Regions from separate parts of the Heliomicrobium gestii genome, predicted to be linked through region 3. Evidence: riboswitches for the same ligand, from Rfam matches in the RefSeq annotation. Region 3 holds a riboswitch; each other region holds the start of a gene.
What was found. Region 3 has a riboswitch for cobalamin ahead of GTO89_RS09885 (energy-coupling factor ABC transporter permease). Riboswitches for the same ligand answer to the same signal wherever they lie in the genome.

Region 1 (7,757 bases), on a different contig from region 3:
GTCGCTTCCGCCCTCGGAGAAGGGCTGATCGTCCTCGACGCTGAGGGACGATTGACCCTTATAAATCCCGAAGCGGAGCGACTCCTTGGCTGGTCTATGGCGGAATTGCTCGGCAGGAACGTCCACCCCATCATCCACAACCGCCGTTATGAGGGCGCACTCCTCCCCGAATCCGATTGCCCCGTATTAAAAACGATCGACGACGGTAAAACGTACCGCAGCGATGAAGAATACTTTACCCGCAAAGACGGCGCCCTCTTTCCCGTTTCACTTGTGTCGACGCCGCTGCGCGTCAATGATCGGATCATCGGCGCTGTGGCCGCCTTCCGTGACATCAGCGAGCGAAAAGAAGTGGAGGAAAAGCTGCTCCTGGCCGCCAAGGTGATTGAGAATACGACAGAAGGCATCATGATCACTGACGCCAAGGGGATCATCCAGTCGGTAAACCCGGCCTTCTGCCGTTCGACAGGATATACCGAATCAGAGAGCATCGGCAATAACCCGCGCCTTTTGAAATCAGGCCGCCATGACGGGCAGTTTTATCGGAAGATGTGGTGTTCGATGCAGGAAAGCGGCCAGTGGCAGGGGGAGATCTGGAACCGGCGCAAGAGCGGTGAACTCTACGCCGCCTGGTTGACCGTCAGCGCCATCAAAGACAGCCACGGCCGGACCACCCAGTATGCCGCTGTCTTCAGCGACATGACAGAAGACCGGCGCAACCAGGAACGGATCAAGCACCAGGCATACCATGACGCCTTGACCGATCTGCCCAACCGGCTGCTCTTTATCGATCGCCTGTCCCAGGCGCTGGCCCAGGCAAACCGGAACCATCACATGCTGGCCGTCCTCTTTCTTGATCTGGACCGGTTTAAACAGATCAACGACACCTACGGCCACGCCTTGGGCGACCTGTTGCTGCAGGGTGTGGCGGGACGTTTGCGGAGCGCCGTCCGTGACAGCGATACGGTGGCGCGCCTCGGCGGCGATGAGTTCACCATCTTGCTCCCGCAGATCAGCACGGTGGAAGACGCCGCCAAGGTGGCCCAGAAGATCCTCTGTTCCTTCCGCCATCCCTGGACGTTCGAAGGCATACCGCCCTTCTGCACGACCACCAGCATCGGCATCGCCGTCTACCCCTCCGATGGGGAAGAGGCGGAGACACTGATGCACAACGCCGACGCGGCCATGTACCGGGCCAAGGAACAGGGGCGCAACCACTATCAACTCTACACGCCGGAATTGAACGCCTGGGCCTTCGAGCGGCTCGCCATGGAGACCCGCCTGCGCCGAGCTTTGGAGAATCGCGAGTTTTTATTGTACTACCAACCGAAGGTGGAAGCGGCGACAAGGAAACGATGCGCCCTGGAAGCGCTGATCCGCTGGCAGCACCCCGATTTGGGTCTCGTCTCGCCGATGGAGTTCTTGCGGCTCGCCGAGGATACGGGGTTGATCGTGCCCATCGGCCTCTGGTCCCTGGAAGAGGCCTGCAGCCGGAACAAGGCTTGGCAGGATGCTGGATTGCCGCCGGTGAAGGTGGCCGTCAACCTGTCAGCCCGCCAGTTGCAACACCCCAACCTGATTCCGACGGTGAAAAGGGCCTTGCAGGCGAGCGGGCTCTCACCGGATTGGTTGGAATTGGAGATCAGCGAAGAAAATATCCTTCATTTTGCCGATGTGGCTCCCCTGGTGCTTGGCAAACTGAAAGCGCTCGGTGTGGCTTTGACGATGGATCAGTTCGGAAAGCACAACAGCCGCATCACCCTCCTGCAAAAGCTGCCCGTTGACACGGTCAAGATCGCCGCGCCCCTGATCGTCGATTTGGCTGTCAGTCACGATGCCCGTGCAAGCGTCAAAGCCATGATCGCCCTCGCCCACAGCCTGTCCTTGCGCGTCGCCGTCGACGGCGTCGGGACGCAAGAACAATACGACTATCTGCGGGCGGCCGGTTGCGATGAGTTGCAGGGACACTACTTCAGCGAACCCCTAGGCGCGGAGGAGATCGAAAAGCTACAGGGCGTAAGCTTTTCTGGAAATGCTGTCGACAGTCCTTGATGATGATATCGTTGTCGTCAATAATACAGAGCCCCCGTGCCTGCACAAGCGAGGCAACAGGGGCTCTTTTATTTACGAAAAATCGTCGATGACTTCCTTCAGCCGTTCGGCAATATAGCGAGTGCCCTGATCGATCTCCTGCTGGCTCAAGGACAGGCGCACCCGGCTTTCATCCATATCTGCCGCTTCTTCTAAGTACCCCGCAAAGGTTCTGGCTTTGCGGTCGATTTCCAGCAGCAAGTCGATTCCGCCCGGATGAGGGAGATAGGCCACCTCCAGTTCGTCGAGGCGGCGCTGGAAATGGCTTGTCGGCTTGTACTCAAAGTTCTGAATGAAGGGGATGCCGGGCCCCGCATAGGATGCTTCGTTTTTGACCTTGTACATACGGAAACCCAACTGTTCGACGGCATCCATGACGGCGGCCATGTTCAGGTGGGGACGCACCTGCAGGTGATCCCTGTCAGAGGGATCGATCGCCATGTCCACTTCCAACTCGGTCTGAACCCAGACCGGGGTTTGACCGATCGAGACAGGGGTGTAGGGGGAGAGGCAGAAAGAAAAAGGGATCTCCCGTTCCTCGCCGGGCTGCAGATCCAGAGAAAGGCGGATCTGCTCTTTTTGCACCTGGGCGTATTCCGTTACCTTGCGGTCCTCCAATTCCTTTTCGTATTCCGTCATCACCATCAGGCTGATTTTGTCAATATGTTGGGCCACACTGCCGCCCCTGATCTGGATGACGCCGCTCACCTCGGAACCTGCCGTCGCCTCTAAGGTATGAAACACAGCATCGACCTTGGCGCTGCCGATCCCGATGCTGGCCAGCGCCTTTTTGAAGAAACTCATTTACCGTCCTCCTCGTTCCTTGTGGATTCAGCCTTCCCATAAGGCCTATTGATGAAGGAGAAGATGGAGAGACAGCGGGAAAACAGCGGAATTCCCAACGATGTCCCCAATCAAGTGTAATCAAAACCGTCGCCAGAAGCAATGCCTGGAATGGCGGGGAAAAAAAGGACCACCTTCCGATGAAATGGGTTGCTTGTGAGACGCCCATCCGATATGTTAAAATGAAATCGATTGGAACACTTGTGCCAATAGAGATCGAAAGAACGGCAACATCATGGGATTACTTTTCATGACAGGCGATGATGACGATGAACTTGAGCGAAAAACTGAAGATCTTATCGACGGCGGCCAAATATGATGTCTCCTGTTCATCCAGCGGCAGCAACCGCGGGCGGAAGGCGGGGACGATCGGCAGCACCGCTTCCTCGGGCATCTGCCATAGCTGGTCGGACGACGGTCGCTGCATCTCCCTGCTCAAGGTGCTCTTTTCCAATGTCTGTTGCTATGACTGTTCTTTTTGCGTCAATCGCGTCTCCAACGACGTCCCCCGGGCTTCCTTTACACCGGATGAACTGGCCGATCTGACGATCAACTTTTACCGCCGCAACTACATTGAGGGGCTCTTTCTCAGTTCCGCCATCGAGAAGGGGCCCGACCATACAATGGAACAACTGGTGCGGACCGTTCGCAAGCTGCGCAACGAATACCGCTTCAATGGCTATATCCATTTGAAAGCCATCCCCGGCGCCGACAGCCGCCTGATCGCCGAGGCCGGTTCACTCGTCGATCGGATGAGCGTCAACATCGAACTGCCCTCAAGCGAGGGATTGCGCCGCCTCGCCCCTCAGAAGAAGAAGGAAAACATCCTCAGACCGATGGGGCAGATCACCGGCGCCATCACCCAAAATCAGGAGGAGCGACGGACCTTTCGGCGGACACCCGCCTTCGTCCCGGCCGGTCAGAGCACCCAACTGATCATCGGGGCGACGCCGGAATCGGATCGGCAGATCTTCACCCTCGCCGAGGGCCTCTATCGCAAGTTCCGACTGAAGCGCGTCTACTACTCGGCTTATGTGCCTGTCAGCGGCGACCCGCGCCTGCCGGCCCTGCCGGCGCCACCGCTCTTGCGGGAACACCGGCTCTACCAAGCCGACTGGTTGCTGCGCTTTTACGACTTTCAGGCCGACGAGATCGTCGACGCCGATAACCCGAACCTGGACTTGGAGTTGGACCCAAAAACCGGCTGGGCGCTGCGTCACCTCGGCTTTTTCCCCGTCGAAGTCAACCGCGCCGACTACCGCACCCTCCTGCGCGTGCCGGGCATCGGCGTCAAGTCGGCCAAACGCATTCTTGCCGCGCGGCGGGTGGGGCCGATCCACTTCGAGCACATGGGGCGCATGGGCGTCGTCATGAAGCGGGCGCGCTACTTCATCACCTGCAAGGGCCGCTATTACGGCGAGATCGGACCTGACGCGGCCAGTCTCCGGCAGCGATTGATCATGCCGGTGCGGGGGGCGGTGAAGGGCATGGCTGGCGGAGAGCAGTTGACACTGTTTGGCGAAGAGACGGGGGCGGCCTTCGTATTGCCAACCGTTCCGCCCGTTGAGGCCCCGGCGACGCTCATGCTTCCCGAACAGCGGCAGGCAACTCAGATTCCGCCCGTTCGCTCCGTTTCTGCCGAGCCGGATAAAGCGGCATTGCCTCCTTTGATAACGGCGCCGGCGGCTTTGCCGGGTACCATGGGCAGGTCGACTCCGGCGAGTCTTGTCCATCCGGCGCTGTTCTTGCCGGCGCCTGTCGATGACCGTTGGTCTGTCGTCACAGGAGATTTATAAAGGCGCTTGGTGGCAAGCGAAAAATTGAGCGGCTATGGAGGAATTGTCCCCTTCGCCGCGAAGATACTAACGAATGAACCGAATATGTCTGGGAACAGGTCACCTGTCTGAGTGACAGGTGTGAAAAGGGAAGCCGGTGTAAAACCGGCGCGGTCCCGCCACTGTGAGAGGGAGGCCCCCGTGTGATGTCACTGGCTTGAGCCGGGAAGACGCGGAGCGGCCCATGATCTTGAGCCAGGAGACCTGCCTGTTCTGATACTGCCAATGTACCTACGCGGATAGGGAGGTGGTCTGCTTTGCCGTTCATGCATTGCTCTCAGGGGATGCGTCACGGCCCGAGTGAACCATAACCTTAGCCGAAAGGCTGAGGTTTTTTCTGTTCTAAGGGCCGATCACGCATGGTATCGGTTTCCCGTTCATAGGAACGGAATGACAATGGAATCGCACGAACAGGTCGCCTGCCATTCGGCAGGCGTGAAAAGGGAAGTCCGGTGTGAAGCCGGCGCGGTCCCGCCACTGTAAGGGTGTGATGCGGCTCATCGATGTCACTGGCAATAGCCGCCGGGAAGACAGAGCCCCAGATGACCCCGAGCCAGGAGACCTGCCTGTTCAAAATCACCGATCGCACCTACGGAGGATAGGGAGGTGAAGCAGGCAAAAAGCGCCGGTAGGGCGCTTGGTGTTCTGCCTCCTTCTACCCCCAGTTGATTGGCTGGGGGTTTTTGCATGGCTGTTTTTTCTATGGACTTTACCCGCTGCATGAGCAGAAAAAGGAGGGCGCAGCATGTTATACCCTGGCGTCACGACCGGGATCGGAAGTCTGCCCCACGGAGATCTGGAAAGCGCCATGGCCGTTATCCGCGAGTACTGCCCCGAGATGCCCCATTGGCCTCAACTGCGTTCGCCCCGGAACGGCGACAGTCTTATGGCGGCCGCATTATCTCCATTGGAGCGGGTCGGACTGATCACCGGAAATATGAAGGGCTATCCGGTGATCGATATGGGCGCAAATAGCTTTCGAGACGCTTTGGCCGCTTTTTACGAAGCCTATGAGAACGAGGCCGCCTGCTGGATTCACCTCCATGAAGATTCCCCTTTTCATATCGATCTGGACAGCTATCTCGCATTCAAGGACGTCCTCACCGATGAACGTAACCGGTGGGCGGACATGGTCGCCCTCAAAGGGGAAGTCCTCGGACCGCTCACCCTCGCACTGAATATCGTCGATGGCAACGGGCGCGCCATCCTTCATGAACGCCTCCTCTGGGATGTGCTCTGCAAGAACTGCGCCATGAACGCCGCCTGGCAGGTGAAGGACCTGCGCCGTACGGGCCATCCCGTGCTGTTGATGATCGACGAACCGGCCATGCTCGGCTTTGACGACTGTGAACAGGAAACGGTCAATGATGATGACCTGCAGAAAGGGTTGCAGCAGATCATCACGGCCATCCAGCGAATGGGCGGGCTTGCCGGTGTTCATGTCTGCGGGCCTGCCGACGGGGCGCTTCTCTTTGCCAGCGGCGCCGACATCATCGGATTTGACGCCTATCGCTCCATGGACACAATCAACCGTTCTATCCCCGAACTGATCGCCTTTCTCGAACGGGGCGGCTGGCTGGCCTGGGGCATCGTGCCTGTCACGGGCGCTTTTTCCCAAGAAACGGCCCTCTCTCTGACAAAGCGGCTTCACGAACAGATGAGTGAATTGACCCGTCTCGGTGTTCCCGAAGCGCTGCTCTACCGGCAAACGGCGCTCACGCCGGCCTGTGGGATGGCCCGTCTTTCCGAGGCGGAAGCCGAGGCTGTGTATGGGCGGCTCCGGGAGGTGTCGACGCTCTGGGGTTGGTATTGACGGCGCCAGCGCCGGGCTGCTGGCAGCCTCTGCTCCCGGGATTGAACGGTCGCCTCGAAGGGGACTGCATTCTCGTGACCGCCGACGCCCCCTGGCGCTGCGCCAGTTCCGGAATCCTCGGCGGGGGAATCGGCGAAAAGCGATTTTTTGTCAACCGCCAGGTTCACAAAGACTATGACGAGCGTCAGCCCCGGCGCGAACTGATCGCTTTTTTACGGGACAACTTTCCCGATTGTCCGATCGAAGAGACGACAGCGTTGATGACCGCCGCCTGGGTATCCCAGGCGGCCTGGGTCCAGCGCCGTTGTGGCGATACGAATATCGCCGTGGTGGTAACGGCGGGTGTGAGCAATGCCTGCGCCACCGGTATCACCCCCTGCTGGGAAGGGTTGCCCATGCCTGGGACGATCAATTTGATGGCCTTTCTCGATCAAAGCCTCACCGACGGGGCATTGATCAACGCCGTGCAGACGCTCACAGAAGCGAAAAGCCGGACACTGCGAGAATTGGGCATCCGTTGTCCCCAGACAGGCGCTTGGGCCACCGGCACGGGCACCGACGCCGTCGTGGTGGCTTCCCGGACCGGCGGCGCGCCGCAAGAGTACGCCGGACCGACGACACGCATCGGGACGCTGCTCGCCGCCGCCATCAGCGCCGCCCTTTCCCAGGCCGTCCGAGCCTATTTGCAGGCAACATCTCGCGCCTGAACGTGACGAGTGAAGCCCAGAAAGGGAACTGTCATCGGTGAGAAGAATCAAAATGAATGAGAGGATTGATCCTGTTGCGCCCCTTGTATCGCATCCATCGGAGCAGCCGCAAATCAGTCGCGCTGATCCTGGCATTGCTGCTTTTATGGAGTTGTTGCTTTCCCTTCGTAGCAGCCCAAGCCGCTGCGGACGATCCGGCTGTCAAGGCCGGTGAACTGGCCGCTAAGGCTGTTGATTTCATCCACGGCAAAGGGCAGAACGGTGAAAGCATCGACGGGTATACGGCAGCCACCCTGATCGCGGCCAAAGAGGATTTAAGCGCCGCCAAGTGGACACCGCCCTACTCTATATCGGTGAAAGGACAACTGCTCGCCGAGGCCGACGCATTAACCATCGGCCATGAAGTCGGAAGTTCGAACAACCTGATTACATACCTGTTGGCCAACCAAAACGCCGACGGCAGCTTCG
Region 2 (7,757 bases), on a different contig from region 3:
GACGCTTTGTGCTGCGCCAGGCTGGACAGGGATTCCTTTTCCGGCACCGGCGTCCGGCCGGCCAAGCGGGTGATGATCACCGTCTGGGACACATCAGGCAGGGTAAATTCCTTGCGCAGGCTCGCCGCAGCGGCTAAGAAGGAACTGACACCAGGGATCACCTCATAGGGGATGGCCAGTTCGTCAAGGGCGTCCATCTGTTCACGGATAGCGCCGTAAATGCTGGGATCGCCCGTATGCACCCGCGCCACCTTTTTTCCCTCGCCCACCGCCCGCTTCATGACGGCCAGCACCGCTTCAAGGGTCATGGAAGCACTGTCGTGGATCTCCGCGCCAGCCTTGCAAACATGCAGGACGGCCGGGTTGACGAGCGATCCGGCGAAGATGACCACATCGGCCTCAGCGAGGCGCTTCTGTCCCTTGACAGTGATCAGATCGGGATCGCCCGGTCCTGCGCCAATAAAGCTGATCATACTGGCACCCCCTTTTCTTTAACGATCAACAGGCTGAGATAATCGAGCTTCTGCCCAACCAGGGAAGCCAGATCGGTGACGATCTGTTCCTCCGGCGTGCCGCAGCGGGTCACAAAGGCGGCTGATTCAGCGCGCCCCTCCTCTTGCAACACCCGGAAGATCTCGTCGAAGCGAGAAGCCACTTTCATCAGAACCAGGTTGGGAAACTGCCGCAAGAGCGGTCGCAGTTCCTCGGGATCCCGCAAAGCCGGGACGACAAGCAAAGGTTCCTCTCCTTCCGCAAGGGGAAGATTCAGCCGGGAAGCGCTGGCGGAAAAGGAGGTCACGCCCGGCACGCTCTCGACGATGATGGCGGGGTCAATCGCCCGAAGCGATTTTAATAGGTAGCCATAGGTGGAGAAAAGCAGACAGTCGCCGATGGTGATGAAGGCGGCGTCTTTGCCGGCAGACAACACATCGTAAATCTGCCGCGCCGCTTGCTCCCAGGCGTCCCGCAAGAGACGATCATCCTGGGTCATGGGCAGGTGCAGCGGCGCCACCACTGTCGTCTCCGGCAAAACATCGCGAATGATGGTCAAGGCCACCCCTTCGCCGCCCCCTTTGCCACGAGGCGTAAAAATCACCGGCGTTGTCTCCAACAGGGCGACGGCCCGCCGCGTCAGCAGCGCCGGATCGCCCGGCCCGACGCCGATGCCGTAAAATCTTCCCAGCATTCAGCCACTCTCCTTTCGGGTCCAGATGATGACCACGGGGTTCTGACTCTTCCACAGGTGAACCGAACCGACCGGGTCCAGGCGGTTCACCTGAATTTGACTTGCTTCAAAGGGAATTCCCTTTTGTTTCAACCAATGGGTAGCCATGGCCACCGTCTCGACGGTGACGGCGTTGAGGACGAGCCGACCGCCCGTTTGCAGCCGGCGCCAGATGGTCTCCAGGATCTCAGGCAATTTTCCGCCGGAGCCGCCGATGATCACGGCGTTCGGCGCCGGCAGGTCGCCTAAGGCCTCTGGCGCTTCGCCCGCCACGACGACGAGATTGTCCACGCCCTGCTTCCGCCCGTTGGCTTCGATCAGGTCACAACCGACCAGGCCACGCTCGACAGCGAAGACCTGGCCGCCCCGCGCCTGCAAGGCCGCTTCCACACTGATCGATCCGGTGCCGGCCCCGACATCCCAGACGATATCACCAGGGCCGATCTGCGCTCGCACCAGGGTGAGCGCCCGGATGTCCGATTTGGTCATGGGAACCTGACCTCGGATGAAGACGTCATCAGGCAATCCGATGGCGGCGATCGAAGGGGAAGAGCCCATCGAACCGTCGCCTGGCAGGATCGCCGGAAGGGGATTCGGTTGCATCCCCTCCCGGCGGTCCGTTCGGGCGTCAACGCCCCCACGGACGATCAACACAGCCGGCCTGTACGCGCCTGTGTTCACGAGTGCAATTGTATGTACAGTACCCTCTTCGACGGTTTCGTCTTCATAGCCAAGATTCCGCGTCACAAAAGCCCGTCGCTCCCCCTCCCCCCGAGCATCCAGGTAGGCGGCGATGGCTTCCGGTGAATGGTCCGGATCGGTCAGGAAAGCAACCCAGCCCGCATGGTCGAGGGCGGCAAGGACATCCTCCATAGGGCGACCGTGCATGCTCTTCCATGTCGCCTCCTGCCAGGGCAGCTTGAGACGGGCAAAGGCCATCTGCAAGGAACTAAGTCCTGGGATGACCCGGAGCGCTTCGGCGCCGAGGGCGCCGGTGAGACGGGGCAACAGGCTGTAATAGCCGGGATCGCCGGAGACGAGGACAGCGACACGCCCTGATAACCGCTCAACAGCGATATACTCGATCAGTTCGTTTAGATGGCGGTCGATGATCCGGCCTGGTTTGTTGAATCTGGCAAAAAGCGCCAGCGCGCGAGGACCTCCGACGAGCACATCGGCCTCCTCCACGGCTTGCAGCGCGGCCGGTGTCAAATATTCGTCTGTGCCGGGTCCGATGCCGACGACGGTGACCGGAAATCCCGGTCCAGTCCCGGAAGCGTTGCTTGACGACTCCACCCTAGCGGTTCTCCCTTCAAATCTGTGAATATGACAGAAACAGTTCCGCGAAAACGTTCAGCCGCCTTTTCGGCAGCCACATCGGCCAGGTGATCGAAGAAGTTGCGTCGTCCGGCCTTCGTCAGCAGGTCCACCGCCGCTTCCGCCGTGTTGGCCTCCAACAGCTCCTTGACGAGTTCAAGGGGCAGTCCGCAGACGGCGGCATGGGCGGCGATGATCTCTCGGCGCCCGTCGGCGATCCGGCTGTGGGTGTGGAAGATGCCGCCAGCCACCTTGACCAGCTTGCCCACATGCCCCCAGAGCAGAACCTCCCGGACGCCTTTTTGGGCGCAGGCGTCCAGCATATGACCGATGAAGTTGCTCGTCAGCACGACGGCGTCTGAGGGCGCTCCCCGCTGCTCCAATCCCCGCCGCCCCATGTGACCCGGTGTGAGCAGGAGAGTCCGGTGACCGGCAGCAAGAGCCACATCGATCTGCGGTTCCAGGCTGTGTTTGAAGGCCTCTTCTGACATGGGATTGACGATGCCCGTCGTTCCCAAGATGGAGATGCCGCCAACAACGCCCAAGCGGGGATTTAATGTCGATGGGCCGACCCGTTCCCCCTCAGGAACCCAGACGATCAGGCGAACCCCCCGTCCAGGAGGGAGCGTTTCCCCCACAGCGGCGGTGATCATGGCGCGCGGCGTCGGATTGATGGCCGCTTCCCCAACCGGTATGGCCAAGCCAGGCTTGGTCACCCGACCGACGCCCAGCCCCCCGTCGATGTGTATCCCGTCCGGCGCAGGCAAGGCGGTCACGCGAATCGCCAAGCCATGGGTGGCGTCAGGGTCGTCACCGCCGTCTTTGATCACCTGGCAGGTGACGCTCTCGCTCACGGCAACAGAAGGCGCCTGCTCTTCCACCCGCTCCGCTTGGACGATCAACCGGCCGCCCAGCGGCAGCGGGATGTCGATCGGCATCTTCGAATCAGCGGGAAGCTCTGTCGCGTCAATGGTTGTCCCGGCAAGCGTTCCGTAGAGGAAGCCTGTCGCCGCCTTGGCCGCAGCGGCAGCGCAGGATCCTGTCGTGTAGCCTTTTCGCAGTTGTTCCCACTCTCCCCGCCCATAAAAAAACCACACCCCTTTGCAAGGTGTGGGATTTGACACAAATACAAACCTGGGAAATCAACAGACCATTCCCCGGTCCGGTCACCTCCCCCGTAGCGCGCGGGTTCTTGCGGTGGGGGCAGTCAGGTCTCCTGGCTCAGGTTCATCAACCGCTTCGCCTTCCCGGTTCCCCGGTGGTCATAGAAGCGCCCTCCCCGTCACAGTGGCGGCACCGCGTCGGATTCACACCGACTTCCCTGCGTCACAGTGAGTGACGCCTGCCCCGAATATGCGTAATGTGATACATAAAATTATTCGCCGTCTTTTGAGTCATTCCTGCAAATCCAAAGAACTTTTCTGTCGTCACTGCGGATCAGGGATAGTTTCTCCAAATCGTCCCGTCTTGAGCGCCTCAGGCGGCGGTTTTCGGCCTCCAGGCGAGCGATGGCGTCCCGCCGTTCACTGTCCACCGTCTCCAGCAACGCCATCAACACGCGGCGACTGAGCCTCAACTGATGTAGCCGCGAGCGCAGGTAGTCCACTTCATCCTGCAACGCCTCCAGCGGTTCACGATTTCCTTCTCCCATGACGCCACGCCCTCCTGCCTGTGTCTTATCACCATTTTATGTCAAAGGCAGGCGAACTATCCCATAAGAGAGACTTCGATCAACCGGCGAAACGATACCGTTTGGCGATCCGATCGACAGCCTCGGCCAGGCGCTCCTCGGAAACGACCAGGGCGATGCGGACATACCCCTCGCCCCGCTCACCAAAAGCGTTACCCGGCACGACCAGCACGCCCGTTTCCCGCAGCAGCTCCTCGGCAAAGGCGAAAGAAGAGGCAAATCCCTCTGGCACGGGCGCCCAGACGAACATGGAGGCCTTCGGCTTATCCATCTGCCAGCCGATGCGAGCCAACCCATCGACGAGCACATCACGCCGGCGCTGGTAGGCCTTGGCGTTTTCCTCAACCATGGCCTGCGGTCCGCGCAACGCAGCCACAGCTGCCCATTGCACCGCCTTAAAGACGCCGTAATCGATGTTGGATTTCAGGTTAGCCAGAACGGCAAGAACCTCCCGGTTGCCCACAGCCATGCCCAAACGGCAGCCGGCCAGGTTATAGGATTTGGAGACAGAGTGGAACTCAATACCCACCTCTTTGGCCCCCGGCGCTTGCAAGAAGCTGACAGGACGATAGCCGTCATAGGCCAGTTCCGAATAGGCCACGTCATGCAACACGATGATGCTGTTGCGGCGCGCAAAGTCGACGACACGAGCGAAAAACTCCAATTCCGCCGTGGCGGCCATCGGATTGCTGGGATAGTTCAGGATCATCAACTTGGCCCGTTGCAAGACCTCTTCCGGAATGGCGTCAAAATCAGGCAGGTAGTTCTTTTCTCGTTCCAGCGGTAGCGGATACGGCACGCCTTCGGCGAGAAGAACACCGGCTGAGTAGATGGGGTATCCCGGATCGGGGACGAGGGTGATGTCACCGGGATCTAACAGGGCCAAACCGAGATGACCGAGACCGTCCTGGGATCCCATGAGGGAGAGGACCTCTGTCTTCGGGTCAAGGGTCACTCCGAACCGTTGTTGATACCAATCGGCAACAGCGCTCTTGAACTCCATCAGCCCGTCTGTCAATGCATACCCAAAGGCATCGTCTCGGGCCAGACCGTCCATCAGGGCCTGCCGCACATGGGGGGCCGGAGGACGATCAGGGCTGCCGATGCCAAGATTAATCACATCAACGCCGCCGCCTTCCACCTCTTGCCGCAACGCATCCATACGCGAGAACATGGCAGACGAGAGGTTGGCCATTCGACGTGCCGGTTTCCAATCAAACATGGTATGTATCTCCCCCGCTTAAAAAAATGCTACCTTTCATTCTAGACCTACAGCGGGGGATGTTTCAAGGTTTTAATCCCTTTCTTTTTCTATCGACGGCTCGTATTCACTGCCATCGGAGCATTCATTGCAAGGCAGACAATCTCCAAAACGTTCGGCGTATAGGCAATGTTCACAATGGAGGTCTCGACGCTCCATGCGGCCTCCCCCTTCGTTCCGTTCCTTGCACTTATTCTTTGCTTCCACCTCTATTGGCCATACACAGGAACCTCACGTTTTTCCAGGCCAAACCCTTGTTACGGTTCAACCGGTCGATCCGGGAGGTTCTTGGCCAGCAGGCGCATCAGGTTGCCCGACCCAATCGCTCGAATCTGCTCGTCAGAGAAGCCTCTTTCTCCCAAGGCCTCCCACAAGCGCGGAAAACGCTCAGCCCCCTCCAAGCCGAGGGCGTAACGGTCAGCGCCGTCAAAATCGCTGCCGATGCCGACATGTTCATAGCCGCCGCCAGCCTGGCAGGCCTGCTCGATGTGATCGGCAACTGCCTTCACGCCGGCCCTGGCATCACCGAGGAAGTCCGGATAGAAGGTGATCCCCATGACGCCGCCCCGCGCCGCCAATGCAGCGATCTGCCGGTCATCGATGTTGCGGGGGTGATCGTGCAGACTGCGGCAACAGGTATGGGAAACCAGCCAGGGGCGCTGGCACAACGCACTGAGATCCCAGAAACCGGCCGGAGCGATATGGGCGGCATCGACAACCATTCCCAGGTACTCCATCCGTTCAACGACCTGCCGCCCAAAACGGGTTAAGCCGCCTTTGCTTGCTTCCTCCCAACTCCCGTCGGCCAGAAGGTTGCGCTGGTTCCAGGTCAACCCTATGGAGCGGACACCGAGACGAAAGAGGATATCCAGCAGGTCGAGAGAGCCTTCCAGCGCTTCGCCGCCCTCAATTGCCAGCAATGCGCCGCAGCGGGTCCCCGTGTCGGCGAGTTCCTCTTTCCAACACAAAGAAAAGAGAACGTCGCGGTTCTCCCGGATCATCCGGTGATAGGCGTCGATCAGTTCCAGTGTACGCCGGAGGCTCCCATAGGGTTTATAGGCCTCGCCGATATAGGCGGCGAAAAATTGCAACGCCACCCCTCCCGCTTGCAGTCCCCGGACGCAGACGGCGCCGCCGGCTTGATCGAAAAGGGAGAAGCCATCGTCGCAAACCTTCAAAAGGGTATCACAATGGGCATCGGCAACCTGGATCAAGGGGCTTCCCTTCTCCTGCAAAGATGTGATGGATTCTCCCTTTTTCATATCATCAAACCTCATGGTCTCCTTCTGACATGACATCGAAGCAGGACAAAAGTCTCAAAAAGCAAGAAACCTGCCCGCAAAGAGGCAGGTCCTATGTAGGCAGGCTGTAAACGGCTCGTCAGCGCGGTTCTACGATCAGCTTAATCGCCGTCCGCTCTTCGCCATCGATCTGGATGTCTGTGAAGGCAGGGATACAGATGAGGTCTACACCCCGGAGGGCTTCAAAACCGCGCGCAATGGCCACCGCCTTGACTGCCTGGTTCAGGGCGCCCGCCCCGATGGCCTGGATCTCGGCGCCGCCTCGCTCTCTTAGCACGCCGGCCAAGGCGCCTGCCACTCGGTTCGGGCTGGATTTGGCTGATACTTTGAGCACTTCCATGTCAACGGCCTCCCTGTTTTTTCATGTAATTTCCACTAATGTGTGTTTCTAGATTACACCGAAAATTGCTTTTTTTCAATCTATATTTTCTCCATTTTTATCCTGTTAATTATGATCCAGCACGAACAAAGGCGCCCCCTGCATAAGAGGCGCCTTTCATCGTTTTATCGACGGTTCATCACCGCGATGGAATACCTGTGAAGGTGTTTCCGTTACCCCTCAAACTTTTCGAAAACCCGTTCAATCTTCGTGGCTTTGCCCTTATCACCCAAGGTGATGATAACAGCGCAGAACTGCAACGGCCCTGTCGCCGTCTCGAAGCGGACCGGCAGTCCAGTGATGAATTTGCGCAGGATCGCCTCTTTCTTCACACCCAGCACAGAGTCATAGGGGCCTGTCATGCCGACGTCACTGATATAAGCGGTACCGCCGGCGAGGATGCGCTCATCGGCCGTCTGCACATGGGTGTGGGTCCCCACCACCGCCGTCGCGCGGCCGTCCAGGTGATAGCCGAAGGCCACCTTTTCCGATGTCGCCTCGCCATGAAAGTCAATGAACACATAATCGGTCTGGCCGTGCAAGGATTCGAGCATGCGGCCCACTCCGTAAAAGGGACAATCCAG
Region 3 (7,757 bases):
GCCCCGCGTCTCAAAGGCCTGTTTGATCCGCGGATCCTGCCAAGTGCCCGGATGCACGCCGTTGGTGATGGAGAAGATCAACGGAATCGACTCCAGGTGGCCCCACATGCGGTGGACCGTCCGGCCATGCAGCTTCGATACGCCGTTGGCCATATAGGAGAGGCGCAGCCCGGCCACCGTCATGCTGAAGGGGTCGCCGCCAAGGTCGCGCATCTGGTTGTAGTTGAGACCGTTGTAAGCGCCCATTCGCCCGAGCGTATCGTGGTCGTGAACCTCATTGCCAGCAGCCACAGGCGTATGAGTGGTAAAGACGATCTCCTGGCGCGTCGTGTGCCAGGCGCGCTCAAAGGATTGACCCTGATTCATCTTCTCCCGGATCAGTTCCAGACCGGCGAAAACGGCATGGCCTTCATTAAAGTGATACACATCGATCAGCAGACCGAGGGCGCGTAAGGCCCGGACCCCGCCGATGCCGAGGATCATCTCGGCGGCGATGCGCTCCTGCCGCCCCCCGCCGTAGAGGCGCTGGGTCATCCAACCGTGGGGGCTGCCGGGAAAACCGGCGTCCAGCAGGTAGAGGGGCACATTCCCTTGATTGTCCAACAGCCAGACCTTGCAGACCACATCATGTTCCCAGATCCGCACCGATACGGTCACACCCGTATCCTTCAGTTCAGGAAACTCGTAGTCGCGATACACATCATAGGGCTGGCCGTTGCCGTCGATGTGTTGCTCCGTATACCCCTGGCGCCAGAGGATACCGACGGCCACCATCGGACGTCCCAGTTCGCGGGCCGCCTTGATGTAATCGCCTGCCAGAATGCCCAGACCGCCCGAATAGATCGGTATGGAAGCGTTCAGTCCGTATTCCATGCAAAAATAGGCGACATGAGGGAGTTCCGTACCGGCGGAATAGAAGACGTTCAATTCCATTCACCTCTTCTCGCGCATTAGCCCACAATTCTATGATAACGGAACGGGCGTCCAGTGGCTAGATTTTTCTGGATGGTTTTTCAATATGTTAAAAAAAGAGAGCCGACCATGCTGCCGACCCCGTTTGTTGTCTCTATGGGTTTTCCTGTGTGACGATGGGATCACCTCTGTGGATTAGGCCACATTATCCTGCAGTTCGCGAACGCCGTCATGTTCGCAGTAGGGACAGGTGCGGGTTCGTTCCACTTCGCCGAGCATATCGACAGACAGTTCCGCCTGAACATGGGCGGGAACGATCACGTTGCGCACAGTGCCACATTCGGTGCATTCCGCCGTAAACCGTTTGATCACAATATCACCTCCTTTGCCGTCACGAAAAATAAGGGGCAATACGACTTTATCTTATGGTAAGATAAATAAGAGATTCATGAAGATCCCATAAAAAATCGGTAAACAATTGGAGGCATCCGGATGGCATCCTATACCCCCGTCGATCTTTCCCGGCTGCTCGGCGCCCTTTCCATGGCCCTGGATTTCACCACCAACGGCCTCTCGCGCCACCACCGCCGGGTCGCTTACATAGCAGTCACACTGGGACGGGCGATGGCGCTTCCGGTCAAACTACTGAAAACCCTCTACTGTGCCGCCAGCATTCACGATATCGGCGCCGTCACCTTCGCTCAAAAGAGCGACCTCACCCGCTTTGAGATCCATTCGCCCAAAAGCCATTGCCAGATCGGAAAGCGGATGCTGGCGAGTTCGCCCCAATTACAAGACATCGCCATCATCATTGAACACCACCATGACCGGTGGGATGAGCCTGGCCGGGACGATTCAACGGTCGATCCCGAACTTCTGCTGCTCGGCGACCTGATCCACCTGGCTGATCGCATCGAAATCCTGCTGACGCCGGCCCATATCCTCTCCCAGCGGCGCGTCATCATGGACGCCATCGGCCCCCTGTTCGGAAGCGTCTTTCGTCCCGAACTCGCCGACGCGATCACCGCATTGGCCGGACGGGAAAGCTTCTGGCTCGACCTGGACTCCCCCTTCATCGATGAACTGACCCGGCAGGCCGTAGGCGCCGACGAGCACATCATCCAACTCCCCTATTGCGAGTTGAAAGGACTTGCCTCCATCTTCGCCCGCATCATCGACAGCAAGAGCCGCTTCACCCTGCGCCACTCCCGCCTCGTATCGGCCTCAGCCACACACCTGAGTGAACTGGCCGGATTTTCCTCGGCCGATGCGGCCCGCATGGAGGTGGCCGCTCTCCTCCACGATATCGGCAAACTGAGCATCCCCGAGGAAATCCTCGAAAAGCCGACCCAACTGACGCCGGAGGAGTACCTGGTCATCAAACAACACACCTATTACAGCTATCACATCCTGAACCAGGTTCCCGGCTTTTCTGAGATCGCCCAGTGGGGCGCCTACCACCATGAACGCCTCGACGGCCGGGGCTACCCCTTTCACATCCCCGGCGACCAGCTCAGCACCGGCAGCCGGATCGTGGCCGTCGCCGATATCTTCTCGGCGCTCGTGGAAGACCGCCCGTACCGGGAGGGACTTCGTCGTGAAAAAGTCGAGTCCATCCTGAGACAGATGGTTAAAGAAAACGCCATCGACGGCGATCTGGCTGACTTGCTCTGCCAGCAGTATGAAGCATTTGAAGAGTTAAAGCACTCGATCGGGTAGGGTCAGGTAGCCTGTGCATCGCCCGAAACACCTCTTCAGCGCGCTCACAGGATACATCCTCCGCGATTTATCATTTGAAAAAGGTTGTTATTTCCAGATCATCGGAAGGACATTAGAAAAAGCCTGGTGGAAACCAGGCTTTTTTTGATGCGCCGTTATCTCAGGACCTCAATGGGTCCGTCGCCGCGTTTGAGCAGCTTTACCGACGTCTTCTTGGGAACCAACACCTTGATCATGTGGTTGATCGCCACTTCCGGATCCACCGTCTCCCCGCAGGTGTAGCAGTCAAGGGCGGCAAACCCCTTTTCGGGATAGGTGTGAATGGAGATGTGGCTCTCAGACAAAAGGACCAGGACCGTCGCGCCTTGCGGATCAAACTGTTGTTTCTGCGACGACAAAACCGTCGCCCCAGCCGCCTTGGCGGCTTCAATCATCTGTTCCTCCAGGAACCGGGCGTCGTTCAATTTTTCAAAATCAACGCCCCAGGTGTCAATGGCGACATGTCGTCCGAAAGTGGAGTAATCCATCATTTCGGCCCCCTTCCCAGCAAATTGGATGCCGGGACCTACGTGATTCATCCGGGGGTGGGTCTAGACCCGCCCGAACAAGGGCGTCGGTCTGATGCTGCAATCCAAACCCGATTTGGATGAATCCTGGTTCCCACAATGAGTATACTTATAGCATAGACGGCAGGGCAGATCAATACTTTTTTTCAGAAGGATTTTATTGTCTAAAACCGGCAACACCCTTGCCCCGTAAGCCCTGACGTGATAGGATTGCATATAGATAGTGCCTTCCATAGCTATCTGAAAAATCGAACACAGGTTGACCTTGTTGCAGGCGCCGCCAAGCGGCTGAAAAGGGAATGAGGTGCGATGCCTCAGCAGCCCCCGCTACTGTAAGGGAAGACGACCCGCCACATCATCCACTGGACGTCAGTCTGGGAAGGAGGCGGGTACGGATGACGCCCGAGCCAGGAGACCTGCCCGCAGCAAACAAAAGACCCACTTCGGGAGGAAGGGAGGGCTTTATTTTGTTGCCCATGGGGACATCCCCACCCGCGCAGATACTCGTTCATCGCGATTCCGGCGATGACTAGACACGAAGGACTTCGCAAGCATAGGATTGTGGTTTTTATCACAACTCCCGTCCGCCAGGTTGAAAAAACAAGGCCTGAAAAAAGTCTGGCCTTACTTAGATAGGAAACGTAAAAAGACCCCTACGCAAAAAGGAGTGTCTGCGAATGCATATCATGGAGGGCTACCTGCCCCTGAGCCACGCCGCCGCCTGGACAGCCGCCTCGGCCCCCTTTGTCGTCCATGGCCTGCGCGCCATCCAAAAGACCGTTCGAACCAATCCGGAAGCAAAAATGCTCCTCGGCGTCGCCGGGGCCTTCTCTTTTGTCTTGTCGGCGCTGAAGTTGCCCTCTGTCACCGGCAGCTCTTCCCACCCGACGGGAACCGGTCTGGGCGCCGTCCTCTTCGGACCCACCGTCATGACTGTCCTCGGCGCCATCGTGTTGCTCTTTCAGGCTCTCCTGCTCGCCCACGGCGGGATCACCACCCTCGGCGCCAACGTGTTTTCCATGGGCATCGTGGGACCTTTCGCCGCCTACGGCGTCTACCGCTTAGGGCAGCGGATGAACCTTTCCTCTAATATCTCCATCTTTGCCGCCGCGGCCATCGGCGACCTGGCCACCTATGTGACGACGACGGTGCAACTCGCCCTAGCTTTCCCGGACACCGCCACCGGCGTTGTTGGTTCCATCGTCAAATTCGGCTCCGTCTTCCTGGTCACCCAGATCCCTCTGGCGCTCGCCGAAGGGCTGCTGACGGTCGTCATCTTTAACGCCCTCTCGAAATACTCCGCCGCCGAACTGTCGGCGCTGAACATCTTCTCGAAAGAGGTGAAAGCATGAACGGGCTCCGGAACAAACTTGTCTTGACGACAGCGCTCCTGTTTCTGACAGGCGTTCCCCTGATCATGCACTTCACCGGCGGTTTCTCCGGCGCCGATGACCAGGCCGGTGAAATGGTTCAATCTATCGCCCCCGATTACAAACCCTGGTTCGAATCCATCTGGGAGCCTGGCGAAGAGGCGGAACCGCTGCTCTTCGGTCTCCAGGCCGCCGCAGGCGCCAGCTTCATCGCCTACTACTTCTCCCGCCGCCGCAACAGTGAGCGGGTCAGCATGAACAGCAACGTGGGCCGCAAACCTCTTGGCGATGCCTAGTTGCCGGCGATCTAACGACGCGCTGACAAACGATGTAGAAAGATGATAAAACGGGGTCAAACGTATGCTCTTCACGATCGATCAGTGGGCCTGGGCCAACCGGCTGCGGGACAAATCGCCGACCTGGAAAGGAATCGCCGCGCTCCTGGGGCTGCTGGCTAGCCTGCTCTCGCCCACCCCCTGGCTGTCCGGCTCGATCACGCTTCTCTCTGGCGCGCTGATCGTCTTCGGCGCCCGCATCCCCCTGTCCGTCTTCCTCAGACTGATGTCGGTGCCCGGCCTCTTCCTGCTCACCGGCTGCGTTACCGTGGCCCTGTCGCCTTCCCCCCTTGACCCCGTGGCGCAGGTGACCATCGGCCCCTACTCCCCTGGCATATCAGCTGCTGGTCTGCAACAGGCCGGCATCCTCTTCTTTCGTTCCCTCGGCGCCACCGCCAGCCTCTATTTTCTCGTGCTCACCACGCCCATGGTCGATGTGATTGAACTGGTGTCGCGCCTGCGGGCGCCCAAGATCGTGACAGAACTGATGCTGCTCATCTATCGCTTTATTTTCGTGCTCATGGAGACGACGCAAGCCATCCTGCTGGCCCAGGAATCGCGTCTCGGCTACGCCACCCAAGCCAACAGCCTTCGCTCCCTCGGCATCTTGGCCGCAAACCTTTTCGTCCGTTCCCTTATCCGCTCCCGGGAGCTCTACATCGCCCTGTCAGCCCGGGGGTATGAAGAGGAACTGCGCGTGTTGCCGCGGACCAGGGAGAACTCTTTTTTACGCTAGCCTGTTCAAGGCAGACCTTATCCGCTCCCTATCGGTGGAATGCCCCGTACGAAATCAGAACTCCCTAAAAAAGAGGATGGTTTACATCGTGACAGCCCTGTTGGAAACGGAACACGTGGAATACAGCTACCCCGACGGCAACAGCGGCCTTCGGGGTATTGACCTTTCCCTCACGGCGGGACGCAAGATCGCCATCGTCGGCGCCAACGGCGCCGGAAAATCGACCCTCTTTCTCCATCTCAACGGGGCCTTGAAACCGCGCCGTGGCGTCGTCCGTTTCCAGGGCCGGCCCATCGACTACTCCCGCCCAGGCTTACGCGAATTGCGCAGCCAAGTCGGCCTCGTCTTCCAGGATCCCGACGCCCAGCTCTTCTCCGCTTCCGTCGAACAGGACATCTCCTTCGGCCCCCTCAATATGGGACTTCCCGAAGCAGAAGTGCGCCGTCGCGTCGATGAGGCCATGGCGGCCACCGGTATCACCGAACTGCGCCACCGGCCCGTTCACGCCCTCAGCTACGGCCAGAAAAAACGGGTCTGTATCGCCGGCGTGGCGGCCATGCGCCCCCGCGTCATCATCCTCGACGAACCGTTGGCCTGGCTCGATCCCGCCGGAGCGAAAAGCATCCTGGACCTGCTGGAGCGTTTGAACCAGGAAGGCACGACCATCGTCATGTCCCTGCACCAAATGGACATTGTGGCCCGCTAGTCTGACGAGGTGGTCCTGTTGGATCAGGGGCAGCGGCTCTTCCAGGGAGCGCCCCGGGAACTCTTCGCCCGACGCGATCTGTTGACCCAAGCCGGTCTGGAACTGCCTTGGCCCATGGAGATGCATCAGGCCTTGATCGATCGCGGGATACTCCCCGTTTCGAATGATTCCTCCGGGATAGGCGTGCCGCTGGATCGAGACAGCCTGCTCCGGTCGCTCGAACAGGCCTGGCAAACACGCGACTGTCCAAAATAGCCCGGACAACCTGTCACGAAAATGACCCGGAACAAGGGATCTCCCATTGTTCCGGGTCATGCTTTTTTAGTCTCTTTGCGCGTTCTTTTGGCACACGACGCCCCGGCCTTGCCCGACGAAAAGGGGAGCGCCGATCCGTTGGCGCAGCCATTCGACGGCCTTCGTAGCCGCTTCCGGCACAGAAAAACCGTGGGCGAGGCCGGCAGCCAGCGCCGATGCCAGGGTGCAGCCGGTGCCATGCAGATCGGCGCCCGGCGTCCGTTTTCCCCAGATCCAGTGTCGCTCCTCCCGGCTGATCAACAGATCGACGATCCGGTCATCCGCCAGTTCAGGCAGGTGACCGCCCTTAAGCAACACCCATGTCGGCCCATACTGAAGCAGCCCTTCCGCCGCCGCCGCCATGTCCTCTATGCCGCGAATGGGCATGCCCGAAAGTGCCTCCGCTTCCGGCACGTTCGGGGTCAGCACGGTGGTGATGGGCAGCAGATCGTCCCGGAAAGCCTCCAGCCCGCCACCGACCAACAGATTGACACCGGTGCCGGAACTGAGAACCGGATCGACGACCAGGGCGGGCGCGGCGCCTTCCCGGACATAGTCGCCCCACAGGCGCCCGAGCCCGCTGATCACGGCGGGCTGCTGCAGCATGCCTGTCTTGACCACGGCCGGTCGGAGATCCCACAGGACATCGCGGATCTGTTCGAGCACCCATTGGGCAGGCAACGGGAAAAGACCCAGCACGCCGGCGCTCGTCTGGCGCGTCAGCGCCGTGACGGCAGCGCCGCCGTAGACGCCAAACTGCGCCAAGACCTTGAGATCCGCCTGAATACCGGCGCCACCGCTCGGATCGGAGCCGGCGATCGTCAACACCTTGGGCAACATGATGCTCGCTCCTGTTCACTAGCCCGGTATACAGGCTATCGAAAATGATTGTACCCTTTCGCCGCCAACGGAACGACGTTCCTGTCCGTTTCGGGAGGATAGACGGCCATGATCCCCTCGGCCTGTTCGGTCAGTCGACCGATCACCGTCACATCGGTTCCCGCGTCTTGGCGCACTTGCGCGATCAGTCCGGGAACCTGCTCCGGCGGCGCAGTAAAGATCAACTCGTAATCCTCGCCGCCGGTGAGCGCCCATGCCAACAGGTCTTGCCCGGTCGCT
Region 4 (7,757 bases), on a different contig from region 3:
TGATGGCGACGGGCGCGCCATCAGCCAGGGTCATTTGACCGCCTGTGGCCATCATCTCGCCGTCTTTGAGGCCGTCGAGAATCTCGACTCGTTTGCCATCGGAGAAACCGGTCTTCACTTTGCGCTCGACCGCCTTGTTGTCGGTGATCACAAAGAGAATCGGCGCGCCGCTGCGCATGACGACGGCTTCCGCCGGCGCCGTCAGGGCGTTCGTTTTGTGGGCGGTGGCCAGTTGGAACTCGGCAAACATGCCGGGCTTCAATATGTAGTCTCCGTTGTCGACGGCGATCCAGATGGGGAAGGTCTTCGCCTTCTCATCGGCGGCAGGGCTCACCTTGGCGATGCGACCCTTGAAAGGTTTGTCGCTGGCGGCGGCCACCTTGACCTCCACCTCTTGGCCGGGCCGGACGCTGTTGACATCGCTCTCTGTCAGATCGGCCTTCACCTCAACCGTGTCGATACGGACCACATTGAAGGCTGTCGCCGTATTGGAGACATACTCGCCCACATTCACGTTCCGTGCCGAGACGATGCCGGAGATGGGCGAGCGCAGCACGGCGTTTTCCAGATCGACCTGGGTCTGGCGGACCTGGGCCTGGCTTTGATTCAACTGGGCCTGGGCCGAGGCGACGGAAACCTCGTCAGAGGCGCACCGTTTTGTCGACGTGTCCAGGGAGCTCTTAGCCGCATCAAAGTCGGACTGGGACGTGGCGCCGGCGTCAAAGAGCGCCTTTACCCGGTCATAATGGCGTTGGGCGTCGTCGAGGGCGATCTTATCCATATCCAGCTGCAGGCGCGCCCGCTCCAGGCTGGCCTTGTTGACCTCGACACCGGCGTTGGCGGCGTCGAGCCGGGCCTGGATGTCGGCGTTGTCCAGTTCCAACAGCATGTCGCCGGCGTTCACCCGCTGCCCCACTTCGGCGTTGATGCGGGCGACTTTGCCCTGGCCCTTCGGGACCAGCTTTAATTCATCTTTTGCCGCCAGAGCGCCGCTGAAGGTCAGCACGTTGGACAGGTCTGTGCGCTCCGCCTTGGCGACCGTCACTGTCTGGGGCGGCGCTTCGGTGCTTGCCGGTTCAGGCGTTTTCCCGCAACCTGTCCCCGCTGCCAGCAGGGCGACGGCAAGCAGGCTGACGCCGATTTGTCTCTTCACCGTAAAATCCTCCTCCGCCAAATACAAATGATGCTTTCATTGACAGCCGGTACCTACCGGCCTAATATTTATCTTAGAGGCTAAAATATTTAGCGACTAAGACGATATGATCGTAAGGGAGAGGACAAGAACTGTCAAGGGAAGAAGCGGTGAAGGATCAGCAATTAAATGCCATCAAGGATTTGTTAGAGGCTTTTTTTTATAATGTCAAGTGCGCCGTCCAGGATATCGGCCCTGAATACCATCTGGGCGAAGGGCAGATCTTTCTGTTGTACATATTATTGAAGTCGGGGACCTGCAAGGCCACCGACATCGCCGACCAGATCGGGATCACCTCCGGCGCTGTGACCGGCATGATGGACAAACTGGCTGGCATGGGGCTCATCACGCGGGAGCGGTCTGAAAAGGATCGGCGCGTCGTCATGGTTTCACTGACGGATACAGGGTTGAAGACCATTCAAACGATTCAGGAGGCCCGCTTCGAGCGGTTGAATGGCCAACTGCAGGAACTCTCTGCGCTTGAGTTGGCCCAGGCGGTGGAAACGTTCCAGAAGATGAATGCAGTGTTGACACCGAGAGTGCGGAACAGCGCGGCGGAAGGTTGAGGGCGGTAGCCGAATTTCTCGCTTCGAGAAAGTAAAAGCTGATGTCGAGAAAACCGGGTTGCTCCTGTTGAAAAACAGGCTCTTTGTGACTTATAATACAAACAAAGAGCATAGCCATGTTTCAGGTGCCCCTCTTGGGGGGAGAATAGGGAACCGGGTGTGATTCCCGGACGGACCCGCCACTGTGACGAGGAGCCCTGCGCAGGTTGCCACTGGGAAACCGGGAAGGCGCGCAGCGGTGATGAATCGGAGTCAGGAGACCTGCCTGGAACATGACCGTTCATGAATGATGGCAAAGTTCATGGTTTCTTTATTGTTGCCTTGACGGCGATAGAGAAGCTATGGGCTTTTTCTTTTGCTCGCAGAATGCCCAGGGGCAATGAACTTCAAGGAGGTGGAAACCTTGGGATACAAGGGACGCGATGTGGAAGTGGTGTTTCTTTCTGACGACCAGTGCCTGGTGGTGGCCTGCGACTCCTGCGGCGCCATCGGCGGCAAGGAACGTGATGCCGTGCAGGTCCCCCCTTATATCGTGGGGATCTGCACCACCCGGGTCGCCTTGATGGAGGTGCTCGCCGTTGGCGCAGAACCGGTGGCGCTGACGGCAGCCATCGCCAATGAGCCCTTTCCCACAGGGGGTGAGGTGCTCGCCGGAGTTCGCGACGAACTCGGCGCCATCGGCAAGCGCGATCTGCCTATCGCCATCAGCACCGAAAAAAACATCCCTACGGAACAGACCGGTGTGGGGATCACCGTCGTCGGGGCTGTAAAAAGGGAGGGCCTTCGCGTGGGCGCCTCGCGGCCCGGTGATCAGGTCTATTGCCTCGGGTGGCCGAAAGTCGGCGCCGAGGTGGTGTCTGATGACGGCAAGCCCATCGCCCGGGCTGAACATGTGCGGGCATTGCTGGCCGATCCCCGTGTGCGTGAAGTGGTGCCCGTCGGTTCCAAAGGGATTCGCGTCGAGGCCGAAAACCTGGCGGCAGCCGTCCGTTGCCGAGTCGTCGGCTGGCAGGAAGACACCCCGCTGGATTTGGCTAAATCGGCGGGCCCCTCCACCTGCCTGATCTTTACCGCCGAGACATCGCCGCCCCAGATCGCCGGCGCGCCTATCCACCATCTCGGCGAATTGAAGGAGAAGGCCCGGTAAAGGTCAGGACATCACGACATCGAAGGCGCTCGTTCCGGTGATCGCCGTTCCCAAGCGATCGTCGTTCCACAGCAACAACATGCCAAAGAACAGGAAAGAAGGTTTTCAACATGAGCCACATGCCCTTGGAATACAATCAGACAGGCTTTTCCTGGAAGAGCATCCGGGGAATCGCCCTGATGGGCGTCCTGATCGCCTTGAGCGCCGTTGGCGCCATGATCAAAATCCCCAGCCCCGTCGGCACGATCGGCCTCGACTCCTTCCCCGGATTTTTCGCCGCCCTGGCCCTTGGGGCGACAGGGGGGATGATCGTCATCACCCTCGGACACCTGCTGACCGCCATGGTTGTCGGTTTTCCGCTCACCCTGCCGGTTCATCTCTTTATCGCCGCGCAGATGGCCCTGTGGGCCTGGGTTTTTCGTTGGACAAAGGAGCGGTTCGGCCTGACGGCGGCGTTCATCGCCGGTGTGTTTCTGAACGGCGTCGTCTCCTCCTTGACGATGCTGCTCATGGGCGGCTGGGCCGCCGTCGTGGCCGTCATGCCCTTTCTGGTTGTCGGTTCCGCTGTCAATGTTGGCTTGGCGGCAGCGGCGTACCGAGGGGTAAAGGGAATGCGTCTCATGTAGATACGTAGATACAAAGAATCCAACCTCGGTGGAACCGCAGGCGCTTGACTGCGGTTCTTTATTTTTGTTGTCATCTTTGTCACTTCGCCCGATGGCTGGAATTGTGTTATGATGAAATGAAGGCAGCCCTTTGCCCAATGTTTGTCACAAAAATGTATACTTTAATATAGGAAGGTCGTGTATGAGAACCCTTGAACCCCTTTTATAAACTGATCCTGACGCCGCTTATCTGGGCGACCAACTTTGTGATGGGACGGCTGCTGGTCGTCGCCATCCCCGCCTTTGCCTTATCGAGCATCCGCTTCGTCATCGCCGCGGTGATCATGTTGCCGATGGCCCTCCGCACCTATCCCATCGAGCGCATCACCCGGCGTTCCTGGGGCTGGATCACCCTCATGGCCTTGTCAGGCGTCTGCCTTTTCAACACCGTTCTTTACCTGGGACTCCGCTATACCACATCGGTAAACGCCACGTTGATCAATGCGCTGAGCCCGATGGTCACGGCCATGCTCGTCTTTCTCATCGATCGTGAAAAATTACAGCGCACCCAAGCGGCCGGCATCATCCTGTCTGTGGCAGGCGTCGCTGTCGTGGCGGCCCAGGGATCGTGGGAACGGCTGACTCAGTTGTCCTTCAATCCCGGCGACCTGCTGGTGTTGCTGGCGACGGCCCTCTGGGCGCTCTATACAATCGCCGGGCGCAAGGCGGCGCAAGACGTGCCAGTCCTGGCGGCCACAGGCTACTCCTTCGCCATCGGCGCGCTGCTCCTGCTTCCCATGGGAATTTACGACTGGAACCTTTCCGCTGCCACCCGCCAACCAGCGGCGCCATGGATGTGGGGCGCTGCCGTATACCTCGGCCTTTTTGCGTCGGTCCTCGCCTTCTACTGGTGGAACCAGGCGGTCCAAGCCTATGGCGCCACCGTATCGTCCCTCTTTCAAAACCTGATCACCGTCTATGCCGCCGCCATCGCCTATTGGGGCTTGCAGGAACCCCTTTACGGCTACCATTGGTTGGGCGCAGCGCTCGTGTTCGGCGGCGCCCTGTTGGCTTCGGGCATCTTTCAAAGCAAGAAACGGGCCGACGGCGTTGCCGCCCCCTAATCGGCAAAAAAGGAGCCTCCGAGTGTCACTTCTCGGAGGCTCCTTTTTTGCCTGATTGTGAATACGCTGATACCCCGGGAGGGGTGGCTGTGAGGGGCAGTGTAAAATAAAAAGTGCTGCCTTTGCCGAGTTGACTCTCCAGGCCGATCTGCCCGCCGTGGCCGATCACGATCTGTTTGGCGATCGCCAGGCCGAGACCGGCGCCTTCCTCCTGGCGGGAACGGTCTGCCCGGTAAAAACGGTCAAATACCTGTGCCCGCGCCGCTTCGTCGATACCCGGACCGTTGTCGACCACACGGATTTGCAACGACACAGGCGTTTTCTGGGGCAGGGGGGCCTCATCGGGGTAGATAAAGCGAAAGCATAGCCGGATCGTTCCCCCTGGTGCGGTGTATTTCAGCGCATTGGAGATCAGGTTGTTCATCACCTGTTCGATGCGCATCGTGTCCACAGAGAGAAAAAGGGCGCCGGCGGCGGGAGAGGGCAGAGCCAGCGAAGATTCAAAACGGAAGCCCCGTTGCCGGATGTCGGCGCCAAAGCGGCGAACCAGATCGTCAGCCAACACATCCGGTTGGATCCGTTTCAGATCGAAAGCGGGCTGGCCGAACTCCAATTTCGACAGTTCAAAGAGGTCCTCGACGAGTTGGTTCACCAGCAGGACTTTTTCATAAACCATCTTCAGATTTTCCGGATCGGGCGCCACGATCCCGTCCAGCATGGCCCGAAGATACCCCTGAATCGAGGTCATCGGTGTGCCCAGTTCATGGGAGATGTCGGAGACGAGACGGCGGCGCGACTGCTCCAGGCGGTGCAAGCTCCCATTGGCCTCATTGATCTCATACTCCCGTTCCTTGAGCAACCGCCCCTGGATGTCGCTGATTTTAAAAATCTTTGCCGATACCTTCAGAAGTTTTTCGTATTCTGAAGTGAGGTCGGCAAAGGTCTGCCTCGCTTCGGGAGCGGAAATGTGGACAACCTCGGCCTTCGCTGAATTCAGCACCAGGGTTTCCCTACCGAATAGCGTATTGCCATCGCCATCCCTCGGCAACGTAGGCAACTCCTTCCTGTGGCCGTATCGCCGCAAAAAGCGTCAGCCGTTGAATTTATAGCCAAAACCGCGGATGTTCTGAATGCGCTCCGGCGCCGACGGGTCGGATTTGATCTTTTTGCGGATGTTGCTGACATGGGTCATGACGGTCCGGTAGTCGCCCACATCTTCATACCCCCAGATCCGCGTGTACAGCTCTTGGGCCGTAAAGACCTGATTGGGGTGTTGAGCCAGGAAGAAAAGAAGTTGCAATTCTTTGGCCGCCAGGGAGACGGGTTGGCGGCCGACAGTGACCCGGTAGTTGGCCAGGTCGATCTCCAGGTCGTCAAAGACCAGCAGGCGGGTCGGCGCCGGTTCTTCTGCATGAGAGACCCGCCGGAAGATGGGCGCCCGGCGCAGCTTGGCCTCCACCCGGGCCACGAGCACGTTTGGGTCGAAGGGCTTGGTGATATAGTCGTCACCGCCCAGTTTCAGCGCCTGGATGATGTGCTCCGCCTCCTTCATGCAACTCATGAAGAGGATCGGCACATTGGAACAGTCGCGGATCTCCTGGCAGATCTGGTAGCCGTCCATATCGGGCAGAAGGATATCCAACAGGAGCAGGTCAGGCTGTTCGGACTCAAAGAGACGCAGCGCCTCTGAACCTGTTTCCGCCGCCGCCGTGAGGTACCCATTTTTTTCAAGATAGAGGATCAACAGTTGGCGGATTTTCGCGTCATCTTCCACAATCAGGACTTTTTTCCCCTGCATTCTATCCCTCCCGTTTCTTCCTTTTGTCTAATAGTTCGACACAATTCGTCCTGCATCCTTTTCCCTTCGCGAGCGCTTGAATGACATATCCCCTTGTGTCAATCCTTTAGATCAACTTTAGGTACTTCGCCAAGATTTTAATCAACACCGGGGCTGCTTATTTTATAATGGAAACGCGCCGATCCGTTGGGAAGCAAAAGATGATAATATGGAACCGAATCTGCGTCAAGGGAGGCAGCAATATGAACGGCAACCGTATGATTGAACTGCAGCAGGCGCTTCGCAGTGAAAACGTGTTGATCAGCTTTTCCGGACGTTTCACCCAGGGGATCATTGAGGAACTGGGCGAAGCGGTGAAGAGCTACCTGGAAAACGAAAACCGGCCGAAGAATGACATCTTCAATATCTTCGCCATCTTTATCGAACAAACGCAGAACATCAAAAACTACATTACCGTCAAAGAAGGCGCTGACGTCTATGAGCGAGTGGCCAATTCTGGGATCATTGTCATCGGGAAGCGAATGGGAGGCACCTATGTCAGTTCCGGCAACCTGATCGAAATCGCTGACGCGCCGGTTTTGGCGGAGCGCATCGATCGGGTGAGCGCCCTGGACAAGTTGGAACTGAAAAAACTCTACAAGGAACAGATGAAAAAGGAACTGCCGCCCGGCAGCCTCGGCGCCGGCCTCGGTCTCATCGATATCGCCCGCAAAACCAGCGCCCCCTTGGAATACTCGATCATCCACATCGATGAGCGGTTTGCTTTCTTCACATTGACAGCCATCATATAGGGAGTGGAATTGCCATGGAGAAGCTCTTCATTGCCGGATCAAAAGGAACGCCGGAGGTTGACTTCGACCCGCAGCGACATATGTTGAAGTTATCCGGCCAGTCATACCCGGAAAACGCCTTTACCTTTTACGAGCCGGTCCTGCGGTGGGTCGATGCCTACCTGGACCAACTGACGGCTGAAGTCAACGTTGTCATCGACTTCAGTTTCCCCTACATCAACACGAGCAGTTCCAAGTGTGTCATGATGCTTCTGGAGAAGTTGGATGACGCCTTTAAGAAGGGGAAACGACTGTCACTGAACTGGTACTATGATGAGGATAATGACAGCGAATTGGAATGCGCCGAGGAGTTTAAGGAAGACGTGTCGATGCCCTTTCAGATCATCTCTCGGGAGAGGAAAGACGGACCGGGACGGTAGCAACCATCTCCCATGACTGGGGCACAGAGGCCCAGCGCAACGCTGTATGACAAAAGGGGCGCGATGACGATGGGGCTGGAGAAGGAAAAGGGCCTTCTTGAGGGAGGACGGAACG

Region 1: another riboswitch for cobalamin. It lies ahead of GTO89_RS15215 (uroporphyrinogen decarboxylase/cobalamine-independent methonine synthase family protein); the one in region 3 lies ahead of GTO89_RS09885 (energy-coupling factor ABC transporter permease).
Region 2: another riboswitch for cobalamin. It lies ahead of cbiD (cobalt-precorrin-5B (C(1))-methyltransferase CbiD); the one in region 3 lies ahead of GTO89_RS09885 (energy-coupling factor ABC transporter permease).
Region 4: another riboswitch for cobalamin. It lies ahead of GTO89_RS06685 (AIR synthase related protein); the one in region 3 lies ahead of GTO89_RS09885 (energy-coupling factor ABC transporter permease).

The regions. Positions count from the first base shown of each region.
Region 1 covers NZ_WXEX01000015.1:75,709-83,465, reverse strand. Annotated here, with positions in the region: gene GTO89_RS17900 (two-component system response regulator) at 1-2,052, shown strand, start outside; gene GTO89_RS15225 (sporulation protein) at 2,125-2,895, opposite strand; gene GTO89_RS15220 (putative DNA modification/repair radical SAM protein) at 3,204-4,730, shown strand; cobalamin riboswitch at 4,810-4,995, shown strand; cobalamin riboswitch at 5,165-5,353, shown strand; gene GTO89_RS15215 (uroporphyrinogen decarboxylase/cobalamine-independent methonine synthase family protein) at 5,515-6,582, shown strand; gene GTO89_RS15210 (adenosylcobinamide amidohydrolase) at 6,573-7,289, shown strand; gene GTO89_RS15205 (S-layer homology domain-containing protein) at 7,346-7,757, shown strand, end outside.
Region 2 covers NZ_WXEX01000010.1:25,445-33,201, reverse strand. Annotated here, with positions in the region: gene cobM (precorrin-4 C(11)-methyltransferase) at 1-473, opposite strand, end outside; gene cobI (precorrin-2 C(20)-methyltransferase) at 470-1,186, opposite strand; gene cbiE (precorrin-6y C5,15-methyltransferase (decarboxylating) subunit CbiE) at 1,187-2,521, opposite strand; gene cbiD (cobalt-precorrin-5B (C(1))-methyltransferase CbiD) at 2,434-3,666, opposite strand; cobalamin riboswitch at 3,732-3,903, opposite strand; gene GTO89_RS11925 (translation initiation factor 2) at 3,918-4,193, opposite strand; gene GTO89_RS11920 (LL-diaminopimelate aminotransferase) at 4,273-5,454, opposite strand; gene GTO89_RS11915 (dipeptidase) at 5,751-6,755, opposite strand; gene GTO89_RS11910 (stage V sporulation protein S) at 6,874-7,134, opposite strand; gene GTO89_RS11905 (TIGR00282 family metallophosphoesterase) at 7,347-7,757, opposite strand, start outside.
Region 3 covers NZ_WXEX01000007.1:125,562-133,318, forward strand. Annotated here, with positions in the region: gene glgP (alpha-glucan family phosphorylase) at 1-927, opposite strand, end outside; gene GTO89_RS09870 (hypothetical protein) at 1,108-1,284, opposite strand; gene GTO89_RS09875 (HD-GYP domain-containing protein) at 1,405-2,631, shown strand; gene speD (adenosylmethionine decarboxylase) at 2,787-3,158, opposite strand; cobalamin riboswitch at 3,453-3,635, shown strand; gene GTO89_RS09885 (energy-coupling factor ABC transporter permease) at 3,875-4,549, shown strand; gene GTO89_RS09890 (energy-coupling factor ABC transporter substrate-binding protein) at 4,546-4,863, shown strand; gene cbiQ (cobalt ECF transporter T component CbiQ) at 4,928-5,638, shown strand; gene GTO89_RS09900 (energy-coupling factor ABC transporter ATP-binding protein) at 5,727-6,344, shown strand; gene GTO89_RS09905 (hypothetical protein) at 6,363-6,599, shown strand; gene thiD (bifunctional hydroxymethylpyrimidine kinase/phosphomethylpyrimidine kinase) at 6,666-7,478, opposite strand; gene thiL (thiamine-phosphate kinase) at 7,514-7,757, opposite strand, start outside.
Region 4 covers NZ_WXEX01000004.1:299,169-306,925, reverse strand. Annotated here, with positions in the region: gene GTO89_RS06695 (efflux RND transporter periplasmic adaptor subunit) at 1-1,153, opposite strand, end outside; gene GTO89_RS06690 (MarR family transcriptional regulator) at 1,303-1,758, shown strand; cobalamin riboswitch at 1,865-2,041, shown strand; gene GTO89_RS06685 (AIR synthase related protein) at 2,153-2,905, shown strand; gene GTO89_RS06680 (ECF transporter S component) at 3,016-3,531, shown strand; gene GTO89_RS06675 (DMT family transporter) at 3,723-4,634, shown strand; gene GTO89_RS06670 (sensor histidine kinase) at 4,660-5,682, opposite strand; gene GTO89_RS06665 (response regulator transcription factor) at 5,725-6,432, opposite strand; gene GTO89_RS06660 (SiaB family protein kinase) at 6,675-7,223, shown strand; gene GTO89_RS06655 (DUF1987 domain-containing protein) at 7,238-7,642, shown strand; gene GTO89_RS06650 (SpoIIE family protein phosphatase) at 7,712-7,757, shown strand, end outside.